Regions from separate parts of the Oceanimonas pelagia genome, predicted to be linked through region 1. Evidence: riboswitches for the same ligand, from Rfam matches in the RefSeq annotation. Region 1 holds a riboswitch; each other region holds the start of a gene.
The links. Region 1 has a riboswitch for thiamine pyrophosphate ahead of PU634_RS00355 (sodium:solute symporter family transporter). Riboswitches for the same ligand answer to the same signal wherever they lie in the genome.
Positions count from the first base shown of each region.

Region 2: it holds a riboswitch for thiamine pyrophosphate, as region 1 does, so the genes downstream of both, thiD (bifunctional hydroxymethylpyrimidine kinase/phosphomethylpyrimidine kinase) here and PU634_RS00355 (sodium:solute symporter family transporter) in region 1, are expected to answer to the same signal.
Region 3: it holds a riboswitch for thiamine pyrophosphate, as region 1 does, so the genes downstream of both, thiC (phosphomethylpyrimidine synthase ThiC) here and PU634_RS00355 (sodium:solute symporter family transporter) in region 1, are expected to answer to the same signal.

Region 1 covers NZ_CP118224.1:68,509-74,696, reverse strand. The annotation lists gene pyrC (dihydroorotase) at 1-871, shown strand, start outside; TPP riboswitch at 1,024-1,130, shown strand; gene PU634_RS00355 (sodium:solute symporter family transporter) at 1,210-2,649, shown strand; gene PU634_RS00350 (GGDEF domain-containing protein) at 2,860-4,449, shown strand; gene norR (nitric oxide reductase transcriptional regulator NorR) at 4,457-5,992, opposite strand; gene ytfE (iron-sulfur cluster repair protein YtfE) at 6,146-6,188, shown strand, end outside.
Region 2 covers NZ_CP118224.1:3,372,789-3,378,976, reverse strand. The annotation lists gene PU634_RS16160 (Na+/H+ antiporter subunit D) at 1-710, opposite strand, end outside; gene PU634_RS16155 (Na+/H+ antiporter subunit C) at 707-1,054, opposite strand; gene PU634_RS16150 (Na+/H+ antiporter subunit B) at 1,055-1,486, opposite strand; gene PU634_RS16145 (putative monovalent cation/H+ antiporter subunit A) at 1,483-3,780, opposite strand; gene thiD (bifunctional hydroxymethylpyrimidine kinase/phosphomethylpyrimidine kinase) at 3,980-4,786, opposite strand; TPP riboswitch at 4,821-4,922, opposite strand; gene polA (DNA polymerase I) at 5,224-6,188, opposite strand, start outside.
Region 3 covers NZ_CP118224.1:3,192,994-3,199,181, forward strand. The annotation lists gene thiS (sulfur carrier protein ThiS) at 1-135, opposite strand, end outside; gene PU634_RS15330 (HesA/MoeB/ThiF family protein) at 140-892, opposite strand; gene thiE (thiamine phosphate synthase) at 895-2,403, opposite strand; gene thiC (phosphomethylpyrimidine synthase ThiC) at 2,400-4,355, opposite strand; TPP riboswitch at 4,430-4,531, opposite strand; gene menA (1,4-dihydroxy-2-naphthoate octaprenyltransferase) at 4,995-5,867, opposite strand; gene PU634_RS15350 (o-succinylbenzoic acid (OSB) synthetase) at 5,997-6,188, shown strand, end outside.

The DNA of each region.
Region 1 (6,188 bases):
ATACCGCGACCGCATTCTGGCGGTGCGCCCCGAGGGCAGCCGGTTTGAGCCGGTGATGAGCCTGTATCTCACCGACAACACCCAGCCCGAGGAAATCCGCAAGGCCAGGGCCACCGGCAAGATTGCCGCCTGCAAACTCTATCCGGCCGGTGCTACCACCAACTCCGACTCCGGCGTGACCGATGTGAAAAACATCTACCCGGTGCTGGAAGCCATGCAGGAAACCGGCACCCTGCTGCTGGTGCACGGTGAAGTCACTGATTCCCGCATCGACATCTTCGACCGGGAAAAAGTGTTTCTGGAAACCGTGCTGCCCGACGTGGTGCGCGACTTTCCCGATCTGAAAATCGTGCTCGAGCACATCACCACCGAGCATGCGGTTAAATTCGTGGAGCAGGCCGGTGACAACGTGGCCGCCACCATCACCGCCCACCACCTGCTGTTCAACCGCAACCACATGCTGGTGGGCGGCATTCGTCCGCACTACTACTGCCTGCCCATTCTCAAGCGCAACACCCATCAGCAGGCGCTGGTGCGCGCCGCCACCAGCGGCAGCAAAAAGTTCTTTCTGGGCACCGACTCGGCGCCGCACTTCCAGCACCGCAAGGAAGCCGCCTGCGGCTGCGCCGGTGCCTACACCTCTCACGCCGCCATTGAGCTGTATGCCGAAGCCTTTGAAGAAGCCGGGGCGCTGGACAAGCTGGAAGCCTTTGCCAGCCACCACGGCCCCGACTTCTACGGCCTGCCCCGCAACCAGGATACCATCACCCTGGTGAAACAAGCCTGGACCGTGGGTGAAACCCTGCCCCTGGGCGGCGATAAACTGGTGCCGATTCGCGCCGGCGAAGAGATCAGCTGGCAGGTAAAATAAGCCATTTGCTTTTGAACAACGCGGCTCAGGCCGCGTTTTTTTATGCATGCAGGAAGCTACCAGAGGCTAAACACCATCCCCCGCACCTTCCACTGCTGCCCCCCCACACTACACCGCATTGACAATAAATCGCCCGCCCCTTACTCTCGGCGCACTATTCCTGGGGGAGCCCACACGGGCTGAGACTCCGCCACACCGGCGGTAACCCTTAGAACCTGATCCGGGTAATGCCGGCGAAGGGAAGGAAACGAACGATCCCGCACCATCCCGATCCGCCCTCTTCCTCTTCGCCCACACATCCCGGCCACTTAGCGCTCACTGGGGCAAAGGGAGAACACATGCTGGACACCACCACCGCCATTTTATGGCTCTGTTTATTTGCGGCGGTCTTCGCCATACCCGGGCTGCTTTACGCCCGCCGGCAAAACGATCAGCCGGAAGACTTTATTGTGGCCCGCAACAGCCAGAGCGGCACCGCCACCACCCTGACCCTGCTGGCCACCACCATGGGCACCTGGATTTTGTTCGGCCCGGCCCAGGCCGCCACCTGGGGCGGCATTGGTGCCATTACCGGTTATGCCCTGGGGGTGCTGGCGCCCCGGCTGGTGATGATTCCGCTCGGCAAACGCATTCGCGAGCTGATGCCCGCCGGCCACACCCTCACCGAATTTGTCATGGGCCGCTATGGCCGCGGCATGTTCGGCTTTGTGCTGGTGATCATGCTGTTTTACATGTTTATTTCGCTCACCGCCGGCCTCACCGCCATCGCCCAGATGGTGGCGCTGCTGGCGCCGGTGCCGCTGTGGGCCACCGCCGGCATCGTAATGGTGGCCACTCTGCTCTACACCCTGTATGGCGGACTGAAAGTCACCATTTTCACCGACCGGGTGCAGATGCTGGTGATACTGCCGTTTCTGCTCACCCTGATCGTGCTCGGCTGGCAGGCCACCGGCGGTCTGGCCCCGGCCCTGGCCGGCCTGCAGGAAAACGCCCCGCACCTGCTTGACCCGCTCGACACCACCGGGCTGAAGTCGGGCCTGACCTTCTTCCTCGCCGTGGTGCTGACCGGCCTGTTCTACCAGGGTACCTGGCAGCGGGTGTTTGCCGCCCGGGACAACAAGGTGATCCGCAACGGCTTTATTCTGAGCGGTGTGCTCAGCTTTCCCGTCATCTTCATCATGGGGCTGTTTGGCCTGGCCTTTGTGGGCCTGGGTTCGAACGGTGACGGCTCGGTGGCGCTGTTCAGCGTGCTCATGCCCAACATGCCGCTGTGGTTTGCCATTGGCCTGCTGCCCTTTGGCCTGGCACTGATCATGAGCAGCGCCGACTCCACCATCAGCGGCCTGACCAGTATGCTGGTGGTGGACCTGCGCCGGCTGCTGCCGCAAACCAGCGTGCATACCCTGCTGGGGCTGTCGCGCTGGCTGATTGTGCTGACGTCTGTTCCGGTGCTGTATGTGGCCTCTCAGGGCTTCAGCGTGCTCTATCTGTTTTTGCTGGCCGATCTGCTGTGCTGCGCCGCCGCCTTTCCGGTGTTTTTCGGCTTCTACAACGCCCGCTACCAGGGCTGGAATGCCATGCTCAGCACCCTCGGCGGCCTGGTGGCCGGCCTGATGCTGTTCCCGGCACCGGGGCAGGCCGCCACTCATTTGCTGGAGTCGTTCCTGCTGGCCACCTTTGTGCCGGTGGCGATCTCCGCCCTGCTGCTGCTGGTGCCCAGCCGCCAGCCCTTTGACTTTGCTGCTCTCGCCGGCAAGGTGCGCAGCCTGGAAAGCTGAGTTCGTTTCGTTGCAAAAAGGACCGGCATGCCGCCAGGCCACCGGTTTTTTTGCAAACAAAAGGTGCCAATTGATGCTGTTGCTCAGAGGCATGTGAGCATACACTGGATCCGTTTAAATACGGGATAACGGTCACCAATGAAGGGATGTCGGGTTATTCTGGTGCTATTGCTGGCATTGTGGAGCAGCGCACTGACGGCGGCATCAGCGGTGTTAACGGAGCAAGCAACCACCTCGCTGGCGGAAGCGCACCTGTGGCACGCCCTGCCTCAGGGCAACACCATCACACGTTTCAGCCAGCTGCGCGCCGCCCTCAATCACGCAGAGACAGTGGCCACCACCCTCGGAGGGGAAGGCACCTTTGGCCTGCGCCTGAACATAACGGCCCGGGCCGACCAGTCCGGCACCTGGTTTGTGCGCCTGCCCGCCAACTACCTCGACCGTGGCCTGGCCTACTGGCAACCCCGTGATGGCCGGCTGCGACCGCTGCCCGGGTTTGGCCAGGGTGCCAGCCGAAGTGCACGCCTGCTGCACCAGCAGGCACTGCCGCTCACACTTGCCCCCGGTGAAGCCGGCGTGCTGTGGTTGCTGATAGAGGCCAAAAAGTTTCCGACTCCGGTCCAACCCCATTTTGTGCCTGAGGCCGAGTTTTACCGACAGCAATTTGCAACCAACAGCACGACCCTGCTGGGCATTGCCGTCATGCTCACTTTGGGGCTGATAGCCCTGTTTGCCTATATCCGCACAAAGGCGCCGGTTACCCTGGCCTGTGCCGGCTATGTGGGTCTGCACGGCATTGGCTGGTTTGCCGCCTCCGGCGCCTGGGGGTTTCTTCTGGGAGTGGGCGACAGCAACCCGGCCTACTGGGGCATGATGCTGTTTCCCTTCGCCATTGCCTGCGCCAGCCAGTTTACCCGGTTGCTGTTTGACTGCCGCTCCCTGCACCCCCGGCTGAACCGGTTTTTCAACGTTCTGTCCGTGCTGTGCCTGGGGCTGGGCCTGCTGATGCCCTGGCTGCCCTTTGTGCTCGGCTATCAAATCTCCCACGCCATTGCCCTGCTGTGGGTGCCCACCGCCATTGCCACCGGAGCGGGCATGCTGGGCAAAAAGGACTTTCGTGCCAAATATTACCTGGCCGGCAACCTGCTGTATGGCGCGGCACTGCTGGTCTACATGCTGCTGCACATTGGCCGGCTCGATCTTGCCGGCTCCGCCGAGGTCATGGTGGTGCTGGCCCTGGCACTGGACTGTTTTTGCATTCTGCTGTCGCTGGCCGAATGGCTGCAGATGCAACAACAGGAGTACCGGCGCAGCTATCAGCTGTCTCGGCTGGATATCCTTACCGGCATAGGCAACCGCCATGCCTTTCACGAGCACATTGACCAGCTTGGCAACCGGCCCTACTGCCTGGTGTTTATCGACGTTGACGGCTTCAAGGCCATTAACGACACCCATGGCCATGACGAGGGCGATCGCTTTCTGGTGTTTGTCGCCCGGCAAATGCAGATGCAACTGGACAAGCTGGGCAGTGTGTATCGCACCGGCGGCGACGAATTTCTGTGGCTGGTGCCGATCACGCAACCCGACCGGTTTATGGCATTGCAACAGCAACTGCAGCAACGTTTGCACGCATCCGAAACCGCCCTGCGCCAGGCCGGCTGGCACAGCACCGGCCTGAGCCACGGCATGGCCACCAGCCTGGAAAGCAATGGCCTGTCCCAGTGTCTGGCGTTGGCAGATGAGCGCATGTATCAACACAAACACGGCAAAGTCAAGGCGGCCACTGGCCGCTTTGCCTGAGCCTCGCTCACTTCATCCCCAGCCTCTTCGCCAGTTTATGCAGGTTGCTGGGGTCCACGTCCAGCAGGCGGGCGGCGGCGGCCCAGTTGTGGTCGGTGGCGGCCAGGGCGTGTGCTATGGCCTGTTGCTGGGCCTGCTGGGTCACCTGTTGCAGGCTGGCCAGCGGGGGCGGCGATGCCACCGGTGCGGGCTTGCTTTCCGCCTGGGCAGGTTTGGTTAATGGCATGTCGCCGGCCAGATCCAGCAGTTCCGGCTCCAGGGTGATGATGTCGGCGCGGTCGGCGCCCCGACTCAGGGCCTTGATGGCGGCGCGGCTGATCACATGCTCCAGCTCACGCACATTGCCGGGCCAGGCATAGGCGCACAGGGCTTGTTCGGCGGCGGGCGACAGCCGCAGGCTGCGCAGCCCCAGCCGGCCCCGGTTCAGCTCCAGAAAATGGCCGGCCAGCACCAGCACGTCGTTTTCCCGCTCCCGCAGCGGCGGAATGGGCACCGGATACACCGACAGCCGGTGATAGAGATCGGCGCGAAAGTGGCCGTCGCGCACGCTGTCGTGCAGCTGGCGGTTGGTGGCGGCAATCACCCGCACGTTCACTTTGCGCGGCGCGTCTTCCCCCAGCCGCTGAATTTCGCCGTTTTGCAGCGCCCGCAGCAGCTTGGCCTGAATGCCGAGGGGCAGCTCCCCCACCTCATCCAGAAACAGGGTGCCGCCGTCGGCGGCCTCAAAGCGGCCGGGCCTGGCGTTGCCGGCGCCGGAAAAGGCGCCCTTTACATGACCGAACAGCTCGCTTTCGGCCAGGGATTCCGGCAAGGCGGCGCAGTTTACCTGCACCAGCGGCCGATCCCGCCGGGGCGAGCGCTGGTGCAGACGGCGGGCGAACAAGTCCTTGCCCACCCCGGTTTCACCGGTGAGCAACACCGGCAGATCCGAGTCGGCCACCACATCCAGCTCGTGCAGCAGCCGCTTGAGCACTGTGCTCTGTCCCAGAATTTCCCCTTCCGGGTGATCGCCCGGCAAGGCCGGCGCGTCCTGCCGGGCCAGCCGCAGGGCGCGCATGTCCCGCTCCAGCCGGGTCATGCGCACCGCGGCGGCCACGGTGAGCGCCAGCCGCTGCAGCGAGTCGCGGGCATCCTGATCAAAGGTGCCGGCGGTGAGCGCGTCCAGGGTCAGGGCGCCCCATTGCTCACCATTCACATACAGGCTGATGCCCATGCAGTCGTGCACCGGCAGCGCCTCACCCACATGGTGCTCCAACAGGCCATCGTAAGGATCGGGCAGGGGTGAGTCGGGCGCAAAGGCCACTGTGCTGCGGCTGGCCAGAATGGCCGCCAGCCGCGGGTGCTGGGCCACCACAAAGCGACGCCCCAGCGCCTCACGCACCAGGCCGTCGGTGGCCACCGGGCTGAGTACACCGTCCTGCAACCGCAGCAGGCACACGGCGCCGCAGCCAAAATGCTCGCGCACCATGCGCACCAGACTCTGCAGCCGCACGGCGCTGGGCAGCTCGGTGGCCAGATCCGCCAGCAGGAGTTCGTAAATCATGGTTATTTTTACCATTAAAGGGTTTTATACACCCTATTCCAGCAGGGTAAAAAACACCACAAAAAATTAATAACAACTTAAATCAATAACTTAGAAAGTGGCACATAACTTGCCACTTATTGAGCAAGGGTAACATGTACAAGGAGCCATCTCATGAGCCTGCTCAATCACTCCCTGGCCGCACTGGCCCGGGACC
Region 2 (6,188 bases), 290 kb from region 1:
GGCGGGGTGTGGTAGGACGCCGGCAGCCAGAAGAACAGCGGAAACGCCGCCGCCTTGATGCCAAAGGCCACCAGAAACAGCATGGCGATCACCGTGACCAGCCCGCTCTGCTCGGCGCCATTCAGCTTCACCGCCAGATCCGCCATGTTGAGGGTGCCGGCGTAGCCGTACAACAGCCCCACGGCGGTCAGGAACATGGCCGAGGAGATCAGGTTGAGGGTCACGTACTTGATGGCCCCTTCCATCTGGGCCCGCTCGCCCCCCAGGATCATCAGGCCAAAGGAGGCGATCAGCAATATCTCGAACCACACATAGAGGTTGAAGATATCGCCGGTGAGAAAGGCCCCGGCCACCCCCGCCAGCATCAGGTGCAGCAACGGGTAATAACCAAAGGCCTCGTGGCTGCGGGACATGGTGGCCAGCGAGTACACCGCCACCGCCAGCCCGATGATGCCGGTCACCACCACCATGATGGCTCCGAGCAGGTCGGCCACCAGGGTAATGCCGTAAGGGGCAGGCCAGCTGCCCATGTGGGCCACCTGAATGCCCTCGGTCTGCACCCGGTGCAGCAGCACCAGCGAGGCCAGCAGCAGGCCCGCGCCCGAGACCACGGAAATCCAGCGCTGCACCAGCCGCCAGCGCCAGCAGATCAGGCACAGGGCCCCCGCCAGCATGGGAATAAGAATGGGTATAATGACTTCTGCTTTCACGAGTCCGTGCTCTTCATGTTGTTGACGTCGTCGGCGCCGATCACTTCATAGGCCCGGTGAATAAGCACCACCGCAAAGGCCAGCACCCCGAAACTGATCACGATGGCGGTGAGGATCAGCGCCTGGGGCAGCGGATCGGCAATGGTGCCCGCCGGCTGATACAGGCCTTCCGGGATCAGCGGCGGGGCCCCCCGCACCAGGCCGCCGCTGGTAAAGATCAGCAGGTTGGCGGCGTTCGACAGAATAATCAGCCCGATCACCAGTTTGACGATGCTGCGCCTGAGCATCATGAACAGGGCGGTGGCATAAAGGCCGCCCACCACAAAGGCAAACAGGTTTTCCATTTATTCCTCCACCTTGGCCAGAGACAGCATGATGGTGGTGACCACGCCGATCACCACCAGAAACACGCCGACATCGAAAAACAGCGGCGTGCTCAGCTTGAGCTCGCCGATGCCGGGCACATACAGACTCCACCACTGGCTGGACAGAAACGGCTGGCCGTTGAGCACCATGCCCACCACGCCGCTGGCCAGCGCCAGCAGCAGGCCGCAGCCCATCAGCAGCTGGCCGTCCACCCCCATCAGCCTGCGGGTACTGCTGGCATCAAAAGCAAACAGGTGCAGGGCAAAGGCTCCCGAGGCCACCAGCCCGGCGATGAAACCGCCGCCCGGTTCGTTGTGGCCACGCAGCAGCAGAAACACCGCAAACAGAAACAGCAGCGGCACCAGAAAGCGGGTGGCGGTCTGCAGGATCAGCGAAGAGCCGGATATCATCGGTAGTCCTCCCAGCGAAAGCGGATCATGGCGCTGACGCCAATGGCCGCCAGGGCCAGCACGAAAATCTCCCCCAGGGTATCCAGGGCACGGTAGTCCACCAGGATCACGTTGACGATGTTGCGGCCGTGAGCCACCTCGTAACTGTTGGCCACCAGGTAGTCGCTGATGCCCCCGCCCAGAGAAGACTGGTTCACGGTGAGCACCATCATGGTCACCAGCACACCGAACACGCCGGCCACGGCGGCATCGCGCCAGCGCACCCCCGGGCTCGACAAGTCCTGAAAGCCGGGCAGGCGGAACAGCACCAGCACCAGCAGGATCACCGTCAGGGTTTCCACCAGCACCTGGGTAATGGCCAGATCCGGCGCGCTGAAAAACACGTAGATCAGCGCCATGGCAAAGCCCAGCACGCCCACCGCCGCCACCGAGCCCAGCCGCAGGTGGGTGGCGCTGGCGTACACCACCGCCACCAGCATCAGCAAACAGATGATCACTTCGTAAAAACGTACGCCCTCAAACGACAGCGCATACACAAAGGCGTCGTGGGCCCAGAAGGCATACACCAGCAGACCGATGGCGGTGATCAGTATGGTCAGTATGTAGTTGGTCATATAGCCATTCTGCAGCACCCGGGTCTGCCAGCGGGCCAGCCGCACCAGACCGTCCATCATGTGCTCATAACCCCGCTCGGGACCATAAGCCAGGGGGTAAATGGCCTTGCCCAGAGGCTGATACAGCCGCTCCCAATGGCGGTAGAGCAGGCCACCGGCCACCAGGGCGGCGGCACTGAACAGCAGCGGCAGATTAAGACCGTGCCACAGCGCCAGATGCAGCTCTGCGGCGGGCGCACCCGCGATGGCGGACACCGCCGCCGCCAGCAGCGGCTCGGCCAGGCCAGGCACCAGCCCCAGCAGCAGGCTCAATACCGCCAGCAGGCTGAAGCCCAGGCGCATGGCCGCCGGTGCCTCATGGGGCGTTCTGGGGGTGGGTTTGAGGGGGCCAAAGAAGGGCCTGATGGCCACCAGGGCACTGGCGGCCACAATGCACACCGCAGTGATCAGGGCCAGCGCCACCAGCAGGGTGGGCAGCGCCGGGGCCCCCAGGGCCGCCTCGAACATCAGCTCCTTGGCGATAAAGCCGAACAGCGGCGGAATGCCCGCCAGCGACAGCGCCGCCAGCCACAGGAACAGGGCCGTGTGCGGCATGTGCGCGCGCAGACCGCCCAGCTCGCGCACATCCTTGCTGCCGGTGGCGTGATCCAGGGTGCCGGCGGCCATAAACAGCGCCCCCTTGTACAGGGCATGGGCCAGCAGGAACACCATGGCCGCCTTCAGTGCCACCGGGGTGCCAATGCCGATCAGCATGGTCAGGGTGCCCAGCGCCATCACGGTGGAAAAGGCCAGAATGCGCTTGAGATCGGTGCTGCACACCGACATCACCGCGCCCACCGTCATGGTCACCGCGCCCACCGCCGACAGCGTCAGCAGCCAGGCCTCGCTGCCGGCCATCACCGGCTGCAGCCGGGCCATCAGAAACACCCCGGCCTTGACCATGGTGGCCGAGTGCAGGTAGGCGCTCACCGGGGTGGGCGCAGCCATGGCGTTGGGCAGCCAGAAATGGAACGGGAACTGGGCCGACTTGGTAAAGGTACCCAACAAAATAAGACCCATCATCGGCAGGAACAGCGGGTGCTGCTGCAACGCAGTCCCTTGCGCCAGCACCTCGGTGAGCTCAAAGCTGCCGGCCATCCAGCCCAGCATGATAAGCCCGGTCATCAGCGCCAGGCCGCCGCCCATGGTGACAAACAGCCCCTGCAGGGCCGCCTTGCGGGCCTTTTCCTGCTCATGGTTAAAGCCGATCAGCAGGTAGGAGGTAATGCTGGTGAGCTCCCAGAACACAAACAGGCCAATCAGGTTGCTGCACAGCACCACCCCCAGCATGGCGCTCATAAAGGCCAGCAGGTACATCAGCAGCTTGTGCCTGTCCTTGTTGCCCTCCAGGTAACGGCCGCCGTAAACGAGGATAAAGGTACCGATGCCGGTGATCAGCAGGGCAAACATCAGGCCGAGTCCGTCCAGCATAAAACTCAGGCTGACATTAAGGCTGGGAATCCAGTCGTAATGAAACTGCACCGTTTCGCCGCCGGTCACCCGGGGCCAGAAACTGGCGAAATAACCGAACAGGGTGGCCGGCAACAGCGCCAGCCCGCCGCCGATATGCCGGCCCAGCCGGGGGCTCAGCAGCGGCACCAGGGCGGCCAGAACAAAACCTGCCAGAACGGCAACAAGCATACGCAAGGCTCCTTTTCATGCCCGTGCAAGGCGTCAGGATCGGCGAAGATAAAAGGAGAGACTCTGAATGCAGACTATAGCAGTGAACATAATTGGATTAACTATCAGTGAGTTAATCCGTTTTTTATTGGTTATTGGCGCTGAAATACTACAAGCCGCCCCGGCCGGACGCAAGCGGGCCGGGGCAATAACGCCCGGCTCAGCGGGCGAAGAAGTGCTCCACCGGCCCCCGGCCCTGGCCGATTTTGAGGCGGGCGCCGGCCTCGATGGCCCGTTCGATGTAGTGCTTGGCCGAGGCCACCGCCAGCTCCAGTGTCAGCCCCTGGGCCAGGTAGGAGGCCAGGGCGCCGGACAGGGTGCAGCCGGTGCCGTGGGTGTTGGCGGTGATCACCCGGGGGGTGTCGAAACAGCGCACGTCCCCCTGATGCAGCAGCCAGTCAGGGCTGCGCGGCTCCTGTTGCAGAAATCCGCCCTTGAGCAGCACCGCCCGGCACTCCAGCTCACCGAGAGCCCCGAGCAGGGGCTCGATCTCACGCAGCGAGGCCGGCACCGGCCGGTCCGTCAGGCAGGCGGCTTCCGGCAGGTTGGGAGTGATCACGTCCGCCAGCGGCAGCAGCCGCCGCTTGAGGCAGTCTACCGCCTCGGGGGCCAGCAGCATGTCGCCGTTGGCGCTGACCATCACCGGATCCACCACCAGGTGCCGTGGCCGGTACTGCTCCAGCGCATCGGCCACGGTATTGATGGTGCCGGCGTCTCCCAACATGCCCACCTTGACCGCCGCCACCGGCAGATCGCCGAACACGGCGTCGAGCTGGGCACGAATAATATCCTGCGGTACCGGGTGCACGGCGGTCACGCCACGGGTGTTCTGGGCGGTAATGGCGGTGATCACCGAGCAGGCATAGCCGCCGGTGGCGGAAATGGCCTTGATGTCGGCCTGAATACCGGCGCCGCCACCGCTGTCGGAGCCGGCAATGGAGAGAATAATGGCTTTGCTGCTGTGCATGTCCTTATGGTCCTTGTGGGACGCAGAGCCCCAAGGCCATCGGCCACTGGTTCCCTACGCCAGAGTTACCTGGATCAGGTTCAACGGGTTCGGCATGGCTGCCGTCTCGGCCTTGCGGGCTCCCCGACCAATGGCCCGATAATACCCAGCCCACCGGTCAATTGCCAGCCGCTGTGCACACTCACAAAAATGTAACTAAGCAACAAAAAACATTCGATTGTATACAAAGCAAGATACTGTTCGCGAACAGCGCCCATAAAAAAACGCCTTCAGCGGAGGGGGCTGAAGGCGGCCTGAGCAGCATATGAAGTAAATGCAAAAAGCGGAACAGGGTAATTTACCCTGTCTCTGTACCTGGCCACACTCTACCCCCACGGCAGGGCAGAGAAAAGCCACAAAACGTAATATTATTTCAATATCGTTGTTTATTTGTCAGATTAGTGAGCCTGATCCCAGTTGTCGCCCACCCCGGCCTCCACCAGCAGGGGTACATCCAGGCTGGCGGCCTGCTGCATCAGCGCACAGATTTGCTCCCGGTACTCCTCCACCCTGTCTTCGCGAATCTCGAACACCAGTTCATCGTGCACCTGCATCAGCATGCGCACCTCGCCTTCGGGCAGCCCGGTGAGCCAGTCGTTCACCCGAATCATGGCCTTCTTGATGATGTCGGCGGCGGTGCCCTGCATGGGCGCATTGATGGCGGCCCGCTCGGCCCCCTTGCGCCGGGCACCGTTTTTCGACCTGATCTCCGGCAGGTAGAGCCGGCGACCGAACAGGGTGGAGACATAGCCCTGCTCGCTGGCCTGGGCCCGGGTGTCTTCCATGTAGCGCAGCACGCCCGGATAGCGCTCGAAGTAGATATCCATGTACTGCTGCGCCTCGTTGCGGCCAATGCCCAGCTGGCGCGCCAGGCCAAAGGCGCTCATGCCGTAGATAAGCCCGAAGTTGATGGCCTTGGCCCGGCGGCGCTGCTCGGAGGTCACCTCGTCCACGGCCACACCGAATACCTCGGCAGCGGTGGCGCGGTGAATGTCCTGACCGTGGGCAAAGGCGTCGAGCAGGCCCTTGTCCTGGGACAGATGGGCCATGATGCGCAGCTCAATCTGGGAGTAGTCCGCCGCCACCAGCCTGTAGCCGGGCTCGGCCACAAAGGCCTGACGAATGCGCCGCCCTTCATGTGTGCGAATGGGAATGTTCTGCAGGTTGGGATCCGACGACGACAACCGGCCGGTGGCGGTGTTGGCCTGATGATAGGAGGTATGAATGCGACCGCTGTGCTCGTTGACCATTTGCGGCAGCTTGTCGGTATAGGTGGACTTGAGCTTGCTCAGGGCCCGGTATTCCATCAGCAGTTTGGGCAGGGGGTAGTCCAGCGCCAGCTCCTGCAGCACTTCCTCGGCGG
Region 3 (6,188 bases), 470 kb from region 1:
CTGGCTGCGCGCCACCACTTCGCGGTTGAGCGCCACCGCCACCCCGGGCTTGTCCTGCTCCAGCTCGGCCAGCAGTTGCGCCAGGGTGGTTCCCTCGGTCAGGGGATGTTGTTCGTCGTTGAGAATAATGTGCATAGTTTTAGCTCCCCTTGGGTCCACATACCGGACAGGCCGGATCCTTCGGCACCTTCAGGCCGTGCCAGCGGTGGGCCTTGGCGTCAAACAGCTTGAGCTCACCCCAGGGCACGGTGCCGGTGCCGGTTAGAAATTTGATGGCTTCCAGCGCCTGCAGCAGACCGATGGTGCCCACTACCGGGCCAATCACACCGGCGTTGCTGCAGGTCAGCCGTTCTTCCATTTCCGGGCCATACAGGCAGCGATAGCATCCATGGTCGCGGGACGGATCCAGCGCCAGCAGCTGGCCTTCAAAGCGAATGGCCGCGCCCACCAGCAGGGGCTTGCCCTGGGCGTAGCAGGTGGCGTTCAGGGCCTGGCGCACCGTCATGTTGTCGGTGCAGTCCAGCACCAGATCCGCCTCGGCCACAAAGCCGGCCAGGCTGTGCTCGTCCATCTTCTGATTGACCGCCACCAGCTCGACTTCCGGGTTCAGCTTTTGCAGCTTTTCCCGGGCCACTTCGGCCTTGGCCATTTTCAGGCTGTCGACGTCATACAGGGTCTGGCGCTGCAGGTTGCTGACCTCGATCTGATCGAAGTCGGCCAGCCACAGGGTGCCGACCCCGGCCGCTGCCAGATACTGGGACGCCGGCGAGCCCAGCCCGCCTAGGCCGACGATGAGCACGGAGGCATTTTTCAGCTTGAGCTGACCTTCCTCTCCCACCTCTTCCAGCAGCAGATGCCGGCTGTATCGCATGAATTCGCTATCGCTGAGCATATTTAGCCCTCCACCATGTGCAGCAGTTCCCGGGTGGCTGCATCCGGGTCTGCCGCCTCGGTAATGGCGGTGACCAGGGCGATGCTGCCCACACCGGTTTGTGCCACCAAAGGTACCCGGTCCTTGCTGATGCCGCCAATGGCCACCAGCGGGAACTCGTCCTGCATCAGCGCCACATAGCGGTGCAGCCGCTCCAGGCCCTGGGGGCGGGACGGCATATCCTTGGTTTTGGTGGGAAAAATATGCCCCAGTGCCAGGTAGGAAGGTTTCAGCTCCCGGGCCCGCAGCATTTCGTAATAGCCGTGGGTGGAGAGCCCCAGCTTGAGGCCGGCGGCGCGAATGGCCTCCAGATCCGCCACTTCGATGTCTTCCTGGCCCAGGTGCACACCGTAGGCGCCGTGCTCAATGGCCAGCCGCCAGTAGTCGTTGATAAACAGCCGGGCGTTGTAACGCCGGCCCAGCTCGACGGCAGCCTTGATATCGGCTTCCACTTCGGCATCGGTCTTGTCCTTGATGCGCAGCTGCAGGGTGCGCACGCCCTGCTTCAGCAAGCGCTCCAGCCAGGCCACGGTCGTGACCACCGGATACAGCCCCAGCTTGTTGGTGTCCATGGCGGCAAAGGCGCCCTCGGGATGCGGCCCCTCAATGCCCAGCTGTTCGGCCAGTTTGCTGCCGGGCATCACCACGGCGGGGAAGTCGTCCAGCCTGGTGGGCCAGCCCAGATGGGCCACCGGGCCGGCACCGGCACCAATGGCCTCGGCACCCTTGAGGCCCTGATTGACATAGGCCTTGGCCAGCACCAGGGCGTCTTCAATCGGGTAGTCCAGCGCCACGGCGGTGGCGATGGCCGACGACAGGGTGCAACCGGTGCCATGACCATGGCGGGTTTCCAGCCGCGGGCTGGCCAGCCAGATCTCCCGCTCGCCATCGCTGTAGAAGTCGATGGCCTGGTCGCCGGTCCAGCCCAGATGACCCCCCTTCACCAGCACGGCACCCGCGCCCATTTCCCGCAGGGCGGCGGCGCCGGCACGCAGGGCCTGAGGCGAGTCGGGCGCAATGCCCGACAATGCTTCCAGCTCCACGGCGTTGGGAGTGATCAAGTCCACTTCCGGCAGCAGGTGGGTCTTGATGGCCGGCAGCAGGTTGGGCTCGGCCATGGACTGGCCGGTGCTGGCAATGGCCACCGGGTCCAGCACCACCCAGGGCTGCCACTGGCGGCGGTATTCCTTGAGGTAGCGCGCCAGCACCTCGGCGCGCAGTCCGCCCGGTAGCAGGCCCACCTTGATGGCGGCGGCCTGCATGTCGGTGGACAGGGATACCAGCTGGCTGGTAAAGGCCTGCATCAGCACCGGCTCCACCATGGATACCGACACCGAGTTCTGGGCGGTAATGGCGGAGATGACTGAGCAGCCGTGGCCGCCCAGTGCCTGTATGGTGTGCAGGTCGGCCTGAATGCCAGCCCCGCCGCCCGAGTCGGAACCGGCAATGGTCCAGACAATGGGTTTGGTCATAGAGATTCTTGCTCCAGTTTGTCGGCCTGGTGATAGAGCTCACCGCCGCGTTTCTTGAATTCTTCCGACATTTTCGCCATGCCGGCCTGCACCAGCTCGGGCTGGCCATCCATGCCCACCAGCTGCACTGCTATGTTGTTTTCCAGGCTGGCGGCGTAGTCACGCACGTCCTGAGTGATCTTCATGGAGCAGAACTTGGGTCCGCACATGGAGCAGAAGTGCGCCACCTTGCCCGACTCCTGGGGCAGGGTTTCGTCGTGATATTCCCGGGCGGTTTCCGGATCCAGCGCCAGGTTGAACTGGTCGTTCCAGCGGAACTCGAAACGCGCCTTGGACATGGCGTTGTCGCGGATCTGGGCACCCGGATGGCCCTTGGCCAGGTCGGCGGCATGGGCGGCGATCTTGTAGGTGATCAGGCCCTGTTTCACGTCTTCCTTGTTGGGCAGACCCAGGTGCTCCTTGGGGGTAACGTAACAGAGCATGGCGCAGCCGTACCAGCCGATCAGCGCCGCGCCGATGCCGGAGGTAAAGTGGTCGTAACCCGGGGCGATGTCGGTGGTCAGCGGCCCAAGGGTGTAGAAGGGCGCTTCATGGCAGTGCTCCAGCTGCTCTTCCATGTTGCGCTTGATCATGTGCATGGGAATGTGACCCGGACCTTCGATGATCACCTGCACGTCGTATTCCCAGGCGATCTTGGTCAGCTCACCCAGGGTGTGCAGCTCGGCGAACTGGGCCTCGTCGTTGGCGTCGGCGATGGAGCCCGGACGCATGCCGTCACCCAGCGACAGGGACACATCATAGGCGGCACAGATTTCGCAAATTTCGCGGAAGTTCTCGTACAGGAAGCTTTCCTTGTGGTGGGTCAGGCACCACTTGGCCATGATGGAGCCGCCGCGAGACACGATGCCGGTCACCCGCTTGGCGGTCATGGGCACATAACGCAGCAGCACGCCGGCGTGAATGGTGAAGTAGTCCACGCCCTGCTCGGCCTGCTCGATCAGGGTGTCGCGGAACACTTCCCAGGTCAGGTCTTCGGCCACGCCGTTCACCTTTTCCAGCGCCTGATAGATGGGCACGGTACCGATGGGCACCGGGCTGTTGCGCAGGATCCACTCGCGGGTTTCGTGAATGTAGCGGCCGGTGGACAGGTCCATCACGGTGTCGGCGCCCCAGCGGGTGGACCACACCAGTTTCTCCACTTCTTCCTCGATGGAGGAGGTCACCGCCGAGTTGCCGATGTTGGCGTTGATCTTCACCAGGAAGTTGCGGCCGATGATCATGGGCTCGGCTTCCGGGTGGTTGATGTTGGCGGGAATGATGGCGCGGCCTTCGGCCACTTCCTTGCGCACGAATTCGGGGGTGATGTTTTCCGGCAGGTTGGCGCCAAAGCTCTCACCCGGGTGCTGTTTTCGCAGCAGCTCGTCGCGCACCCGCTCGCGGCCCATGTTTTCGCGAATGGCGATGTATTCCATTTCGGGGGTGATGATGCCTTTGCGGGCATAGTGCATCTGGGTCACGCACTGGCCAACCTTGGCCTTGCGCGGCTTGGGCAGGTGCTCGAAGCGCAGGTGATCCAGGCCGTCGTCGGCCATGCGCTGCTGGGTGAAATGGGAGGTGGCGCTTTCCAGCTCCTCGGTGTCTCCCCGCTCCAGGATCCACTGCTTGCGCAGCTGGGGCAGACCACGGCGCACATCGATGTCGGACTCGGGATCGCCGTAAGGGCCCGAGGTATCGTATACCGGTACCGGCTCGTTGGCTTCGAAAATGGGGTTGTCTTCGCTGCCGCCCTTGAAGCTGTCGGCCAGGGCAATTTCACGCATGGCCACTTTTATGTCCGGGCGCGAACCTTCAAGGTAAATGCGGGAAGAATTCGGAAAGGGTTCGCCCTTCAGGTTGTGAATGTATTCCTGGGCCTGGCTGCGAACTTCACGACGGTTTACTTTTTTTGACATAGCGATCTCACTTTTGCGTCCATTTGGTGAAATGCTTGTCGGGAGTGTTGAGGAAAGAGCCGGCGTAGGTCCGGTGCCGCTCTTAACTTGCTTCCCTTCGCAGGTATTAGCCTGATCAGGTTCAACGGATCCCGCATTTCGCGGTCTCAGCCCATAGGGCACTCCGACAAGATGGTCGCAGTATAACCAGACCGAGTTCACAAAATCAAAGCCGTTCTCAGGCCAGTTCACTGCCGAAAAGGCAGCAGGCCGTTACTTTTTTGCATAAGTGGCTGATGGTAAATGACCTGCCACCCCGCAATACGAAGTATCAGTGCGGTTACACTCCGCCGACACGCTTCAAGCCCATCCACGGGGCGCTCGGCACATGCATCTGACCGCCAGGGATGGCGGAAATGCCGAGAATGCAGGAGCAATTTTCGGCCATGGCATGTGACGGTCGGCTCCGGTAATCCCCACTGCTACTTCGAGCAACATCGGTGCTGTCTGCTTGCTGTCAGTTAGCTCCATACATTCCAGGGAGGACAAAGGGTGTCCGCTTCGCCGTGCCCGTTGCGCCATGGATGGCGCAACGGAGCCCCCATGGAGGGTTTACGGCGTGCCGGAGAAGCAGTGCGCTTTGGCCGAGGCCCCGCAGGCTCACCCCGCCACCAGTCCCAGCGCCAGCCCGGCGGTCAAAACCAGGGTACCTTTGGCGGTCAGCGCCAGCGCCCGGTTCAGTGCCTCGCCCTGCTGCGTGAGCACCAGCCGGAACCCTTGCGCCAATGGCCACAGGCCCGCCAGGGCCAGATATCCCCAACCGGTCATCAGCCGCTCGGCGGCCAGCAACGCCAGTGCCAGCACCGCCCCCTGCCAGGCCCGCGCCCGGTACAACCCCAGCCGCAGGGCCAGGGTGCGTTTGCCGGCTTGAGCATCGCCTTTCAGGTCACGAATGTTGTTGATGTTGAGTACCGCCATGGCCAGCAGCCCGGCCACCAGCGCCGCCCAGCCGCCGGTGGCGGTGAGCTCGGGCCGCATCAGCCAGCCCGTGCCGAGCACCGCCACCGGTCCGAAGAACACAAATACCGCCGCATCCCCCAGCCCCAGGTAACCATAGGGCCGCCGGCCCAGGGTGTAACCCAGTGCCGCCAGCACCGACAGCGCGCCCAGCAGTAAAAAACCGAGCCAGGCGGCAATATCGTTACCCAGAGCCCATGTCAGCAACGCCAGTCCGCTCGCCAGCGCCAGCAGCACCACCTGCACCAGGGCGCAGCGCAATTGCGCCGGAGTTACATGCCCCGCGGCCAGCACCCGCACCGGGCCGGTGCGCCCGGGCCCGTCGGTGCCGCGCAGGCCGTCGCCATAGTCGTTGGCCAGGTTCGATACAATTTGCAGCAGCAGCGCCGTGAGCAGGGCCAGCGCCAGCACGCCGGGTTGCACCGCGCCGGCCGAGGCGCCCCCCAACAGGATGGAAGCCACCGCCAACGGCAGGGTTTTGGGCCGAATGGCCAGCAGCCAGGTGTTCAGGGGCATAAAATGAAGGGGTCCCGCTTAAAATCAGATCCTTATGATACCCATTCTGCCCCCGCAATTAACACCGCTGTCACTCCCATGGCCGGCATGTTACCTTTATATAAAAGTAATTATTCGGAAGCCACGCCCATGCCCATTTCGGTTTATCGCTACGCCCTGCCGCTGACCAAGGAAAAGCAGATCGACGGCATTGCCGTGCGCCGCCGCCATGGCTTTTATGTGAATATTGACGGCCACTGGGGCGAGGTGGCGCCGCCGGTGACCACCGACATCGCCACCACCGGAACCGCACTGCTGGCCACCTGCCAGCGGCTGGAGCAG